Linked DNA regions of Mariniflexile sp. TRM1-10. The protein of the gene in region 1 interacts with the protein of each later gene in a pairwise test. Links are inferred from orthologs where the notes say so. Each region holds a gene or a part of one and is shown in the gene's direction. Other genes may lie near its edges. The genes, in order: ruvA and ruvC.

Evidence for each region.
Region 2: the proteins of ruvA (region 1) and ruvC interact in binary tests that used the Escherichia coli proteins (3 or more experiments, as listed by UniProt). The link is inferred for Mariniflexile sp. TRM1-10 from one-to-one orthologs.

The regions. Positions count from the first base shown.
Region 1 is NZ_CP022985.1:2,264,563-2,267,860, forward strand. Bases 226-3,184 are described here. They hold ruvA (Holliday junction branch migration protein RuvA), read left to right. Parts: upstream 226-1,393; coding sequence 1,394-1,975; downstream 1,976-3,184. Other genes in these bases: CJ739_RS09660 (NADP-dependent malic enzyme), read left to right, coding at 226-1,342; sov (T9SS outer membrane translocon Sov/SprA), read left to right, coding at 1,982-3,184. In the rest of the region: more of CJ739_RS09660, read left to right, coding at 1-225; more of sov, read left to right, coding at 3,185-3,298. UniProt on the Escherichia coli protein: The RuvA-RuvB-RuvC complex processes Holliday junction (HJ) DNA during genetic recombination and DNA repair.
Region 2 is NZ_CP022985.1:1,259,061-1,262,172, reverse strand. Bases 49-2,821 are described here. They hold ruvC (crossover junction endodeoxyribonuclease RuvC), read left to right. Parts: upstream 49-1,024; coding sequence 1,025-1,618; downstream 1,619-2,821. Other genes in these bases: hemW (radical SAM family heme chaperone HemW), read left to right, coding at 1,615-2,811; CJ739_RS05380 (lysylphosphatidylglycerol synthase domain-containing protein), read right to left, coding at 49-967. In the rest of the region: CJ739_RS05385 (glycosyltransferase family 2 protein), read right to left, coding at 1-2; more of CJ739_RS05380, read right to left, coding at 1-48; CJ739_RS05365 (cyclase family protein), read left to right, coding at 2,860-3,112.

The DNA.
Region 1 (3,298 bases):
ACTTGGATTTCCATTTATATTTCGTGGTGCACTAGATGTGCGTGCAACCAAAATTAATGAGGAAATGAAAATGGCGGCAGTAAAAGCATTGGCAAGATTGGCTAAAGAATCTGTGCCGGAGCAAGTTAATATTGCCTATGGAGAGACCAGATTGACATTTGGTAAGGAATATATCATACCAAAACCTTTCGATCCCCGTTTAATTGCCGAAGTACCACCAGCTGTAGCTAAAGCGGCTATGGAAAGTGGTGTTGCCCAAGAACCCATTCTAGATTGGGAAAAATATAAAGATGAATTAAGAGAGCGCTTAGGGAATGATAACAAACTTATAAGATTGTTGTTTAACCGTGCAAAACTGGATCCTAAACGTGTTGTTTATGCCGAAGCAGACCAACTTGCAGTTATAAAAGCAGCTCAAATAGTTTATGAAGAAGGTATTGCGATTCCCATTTTATTAGGGAGAGTTGAAACCATTAAAGAATTGATGGCTGAAATTGAATTTGATGCTGAAGATATACTTATAATAGATCCAAAAACCGAAGAAGAAAACGATAGAAAAAACAAGTATGCCAAAGAGTATTGGGAGCAACGCAAACGTCGTGGCGTGACCTATTATTCGGCGCAACGTTTAATGCGGGAGCGCAACTATTTTGCGGCAATGATGGTAAATGAAGGTGATGCCGATGCCTTAATTTCAGGATATTCCAGAAACTATCCAACGGTTGTAAAGCCTATGTTAGAGCTTATAGGTATGGCAAAAGGCACATCGCGTGTGGCAACTACCAATGTCATGATGACCAAGCGTGGTCCCATGTTTTTAAGTGATACATCTATAAATATAAACCCAACTTCGAGGGAATTAACCAAGATTGCACAAATGACCTCTCAAGTAGTTAAAATGTTTGGGATGGATCCGGTTATGGCAATGATTTCTTATTCAAATTTTGGTTCATCTTCCTACGAAAATGCAACAAAAGTACGTGATGCCGTAGCGCATTTACACCGTTATTATCCCGATATGGTTGTAGATGGCGAGTTACAAACAGACTTTGCTTTAAATGCTGAAATGCTTCAAGAAAAATTTCCGTTTTCAAAATTGGTTGGTAAAAAAGTAAATACTTTGATTTTTCCAAATTTAGATTCGGCAAATATCACCTATAAATTATTAAAAGAATTAAACGAAGCGGTATCTATTGGCCCCATCATGATGGGTATGCGTAAGCCAGTGCACATTCTTCAATTGGGTGCTAATGTAGATGAAATAGTGAACATGACAGCCATTGCAGTAATTGATGCACAGCAAAAGGAAAAGTTAGAATTGGAAAAGGGAAACTCTAAGTAATTCTGTTGAAAATAAATTTATTACATTTGGTCGATTAACGAATTGCTATAAATGATCACACATATTCAAGGAAAACTTGTAGAGAAAAACCCAACAGATGTTGTTATCGATTGTAATGGTGTTGGCTACATGCTAAACATTTCGTTGCATACTTACTCTCAAATTGTTGATAATGAACATTTAAAATTATTCACACATCTTCAAGTTAAAGAAGATTCACATACGCTTTATGGTTTTTCATCATTAGCAGAGCGTGAAATTTTCAGGTTATTAATTTCAGTCAGTGGTATTGGCGCTAGTATTGCCCGTACCATGCTATCTTCATTAACGCCAAAACAAGTGATAGAAGGTATCGCTAGTAGCGATGTGGCTTTAATACAGGGTATTAAAGGTATTGGCGCAAAAACAGCACAGCGAGTTATTATAGATTTAAAAGATAAAGTTTTGAAGATTTATGATATTGATGAAGTTTCTGTTTCTAAAGGCAATACGAATAAAGATGAAGCGTTATCTGCTTTAGAAGTGCTTGGTTTTGTGAGAAAACAAGCGGAACGTGCTGTGGAGAAAATTATTATGGCACAACCAGACGCCACTGTAGAGACCATTATTAAACAAGCATTAAAAAATTTATAATAGATTTTGAATATAACCAACCTTAATTTTTATAAATCCTTTAAAGAATGTCATGCTGAGCGCAGTCGAAGCACGTTTTTAATTATTGTGTTTTTATTTTCTGTAGCAGCTTGGTCGCAAGAACCTACAGCTCAAGATTCGGTTAAAACAGGGTTTGATTTAGGAAGTATTAAAACACCGGACCCTAATAGTATTGAGTCTAAATATACATATGACGCTACAACAAATCGTTATATTTATACTGAAAAAATAGGTAGTTTTAATATCAATTACCCCGTTATTTTAACACCTAAAGAATATTACGAATTAGTAGCAAGAGAAAGTGTAAAAGAATATTATAAAGAAAAAATAAGTGCCTTTGACGGTAAAAAAGAGGGCGCCGATGAAGCTCAAAAAAACCTATTGCCCGAGTTTTATGTGAAATCTGATTTTTTTGAATCTATTTTTGGAAGCAATACCATTGAAGTAGTGCCACAAGGCTCTGTGGAAATGGATTTAGGGATGCTGTTTTCAAAACAAGACAATCCGTCATTTTCGCCAAGGAACCGAAGCAATTTCACCTTCGATTTTGACCAACGTATCAGTTTAAGTTTGATGGGCAAAGTAGGAACGCGTCTTCAAGTAACCGCCAATTACGATACACAATCTACCTTCGATTTTCAAAATCTTATAAAATTAGAATACACACCAACTGAAGACGATATCATTCAAAAAATAGAAGTTGGTAACGTAAGCATGCCATTAAACAGCAGTTTAATTACTGGTGCGCAAAGTTTATTTGGTGTAAAGGCCCAATTACAATTTGGAAAAACAACCGTAACAGGGGTGTTTTCTGAGCAAAAATCACAAGGCAATACCGTAGTGGCACAAGGTGGTGGTACTTTAGAAGAATTTGAATTGTTCATTAGAGATTATGATGAAAATCGCCATTTCTTCCTAGCACAATATTTTAGGGATACTTACGATAAAGCCTTATCGACCTATCCGTATATTAATAATGGCGGACTTCAAATAACAAGACTTGAAGTTTGGGTTACCAACAGAAGCAACAGAACCGAAAATGTTAGAAACGTGGTGGCGTTGCAAGATATAGGCGAGTCCGATCCAGAAAAAGTGGGTTCTGCCGTTACCATTTTTGCAGCACCAACAGCATATCCCAACAATGAAAATAATGCCTTCGATCCCACCAATGTAGGAGGCGCAGGGTCTCAACTTACAGATGCTATTAGAGATGTGGCTACCGTACAAAATGGTATAACCGTACCAAATGTGCGAGAAGGCTTTGATTATGCCAAGTTAGAAAACGCCCGAAAGTTAATAAAC
Region 2 (3,112 bases), 1.0 Mb from region 1 along the record:
ATAAGTCGTCTTCAGGAAATTTAAAATTCAATACAAAATAGCTTCCCAAAATGCTTGGAAATACAAAATTAAAAATCCACATCAGGGTAACAATGCATAAAACGGTAAAAGCATTTACCCCAACAAAGCTAAATAAGTAAACTGCAACACTTCCTTTTATAAGGACATCAAAGACAAAAATAGAAGGTATTATAGATGCCAATAAATACATGGAGGTGATGATACTCATAGCATGCAGATAGGAGATGTGGATTCCGAAAATAGTGAGTAAATAGTAAAATTGAAATGAAAATATAAGATACCGTAGCAACGATAAGCAAAACCCAATAGCTATAAGTTTCTTCGGGTATTTTAAAATGAATGTCTTCATTTTTTCTAATGAAAACCCTTTGATGCTTAACTTGGTTTTGCGTAATATAAAAATCACCAAAGCGGTACTAAATGCTATAATTAGTATGAATTGGAATAGCTTCGGATAAGCTAATGCTATATGGTATTTCGACACAAAAAAGCTAAATCCAATAACCCCTAAAATGGTAGTAACCCCCATTTGTAAAAGATTGCTAAGTAGATTGATTAGCAGTATGCATTTTCTGAAATCTTTAGTATAATAAATGGCTTTGGCACCATATTCACCAATTCTGTTTGGTGTAAGCAAGGATGCGGTTAAGGCGCCTAAACTTTGTTCGGAGGCATTTTTAAGAGTGATTTTTTTGGTAGGAGATACTAATTTTTGCCATTTCAAAATTTCGAAAAACCAGTTAAAACCAGTTAAAACCGCTAAAAAAATGATGGTTTTTAATGAAAAAATACCATTTTTATTCAAAAAACCAATAAAAGTATAGAATTCTAAAACGTTGTTATTGGTTAATTTTTGATGTATAAAATAAAATGCGGCAACAACAGTACTTATTTTAATAAGCACAAAAAAGAATTGTTTAGTTTTGTATGGCAACGTGTAAATCATAAACTCAAGCTGCAAATTAAACCAATATTCTGTTATCATATCAAATAGGACGCATTAATGGGCAAAGAAAAAATTATTTTAGGGATTGACCCTGGGACTACCATTATGGGGTTCGGACTCATTAAGGTGGTAGGTAAAACCATGACTTTTTTGCAACTTAATGAACTCGATTTAAAAAAGTATGATGACCATTACCTAAAGCTAAAACTCATTTTTGAACGTACCATAGAACTAATAGATACGCATCACCCCGACGAAATTGCCATTGAAGCACCTTTTTTTGGAAAGAATGTACAGAGTATGTTAAAGCTTGGTCGAGCACAAGGTGTGGCTATGGCTGCGGGTTTGAGTAGGGAAGTCCCAATTACCGAATATTCACCAAAAAAAATAAAGATGGCGATAACCGGTAACGGAAATGCCAGTAAAGAGCAAGTAGCAAAAATGCTTCAAAGTCTACTAAATCTTAAAACGTTACCCAAAAATCTAGATGCCACCGATGGTTTGGCGGCAGCAGTTTGCCATTTTTATAATGAAGGTAAAGTGGAAATTGGTAAAAGTTATTCGGGATGGGCAAGTTTTGTTAAGCAAAATGAAAGTCGAGTAAAAATTCCCCTAAATCCCAAAGGAGGAATAAAAAGTGCAAAGAAATGAGTTCGAGTATGGGTTCCTCCCTTTTGGAGAGGTTTGGAGGGGAATTAGGTATCTACATACATATCCCTTTTTGCAAACAAGCTTGTCACTATTGCGATTTTCATTTTTCTACCTCTCTGAAAAAGAAAAGCGAATTGGTAAACGCATTGGTTAAAGAGTTGCAATTACGAAAAGACGAATTTAAAAACACAACCGTTGAAACCATTTATTTTGGAGGCGGCACGCCATCATTATTGACGATTGACGAATTACGATTGTTGATTGATGAAGTATATAAAAATTACAGCGTAGCTGAGAATCCAGAAATTACTTTAGAAGCCAATCCAGATGATTTAGTGTCTATTCGAGCGCAGTCGAAAACTATTTTTGAAGAGTATAAAAGTGTTGGGATAAACCGTCTTTCTATCGGTATCCAATCATTCTTTGAAGCTGATTTAAAGCTTATGAATCGTGCTCACAATGCCGAAGAAGCAAAAAATTGTTTGCAAGAAGCAACAAAATATTTTAAGAATATTTCAATAGATTTAATTTACGGAATTCCAGGTTTGACTAACGAAAACTGGATAAAAAACATAGAAACTGTTTTAAGTTTTGACATCCCGCATATTTCAAGTTATGCCTTAACCGTAGAGCCTAAAACAGCTTTAGATACGTTTATTAAAAAAGGGCTTGTTAAAAATGTTGATGATGATTTAGCACAACAACAGTTTCATATATTAATTGAAAAACTGGAAGCTTCAGGTTTTGTGCATTATGAACTATCAAACTTTGGCAAACCCAATTATTTCAGTAAAAATAATTCGGCGTATTGGCAGGGAAAACCATATTTAGGCATTGGACCTTCAGCGCATTCATTTAACGGAAATGAACGGGGTTGGAATGTGCAAAACAATTCAAAATATATTAAAGCTATAGAGCAAAGCATACTTCCTATCGAAATCGAAATTCTGTCAATAACCGATAAATATAACGAGTACGTTATGACGGGTTTACGAACCCTTTGGGGTGTTTCTTTAGAAAAAGTGGAGCGAGATTTTGGTGAAAACTATAAAATTTATCTCTTGGAACAAGCAGAAAAACATATTTTAGAACATTTATTGTATCTTGATGAAGGCAAACTACTGGTCACTAAAAAAGGGAAATTTTTGAGTGATGGTATTGCCTCCGATTTATTTATGTTGAATTTAAGTTAATTTCTATCAGGGTTTCAAACTTTGATAGGGGTCATAAGAAAAAAAATAATGAAAGCAACCATAAAATATCAATCAAACACCTATCAAATAGATTTATCTAAACCGCTTGATATTTCTATTCCGCTAAAAGCTTCAAAAAACAACGTGAATGCCTGGTATTTGGATGAACCTAGAATAGAGCCTGTTAAAAATGGGGATTGGGTTGGTAGTCTAAAGGAAGGCGCATCGGTTAATTTTAATAATATTTATTTCAATCCGCATGCACATGGTACGCATACCGAATGTGTTGGGCATATTACAA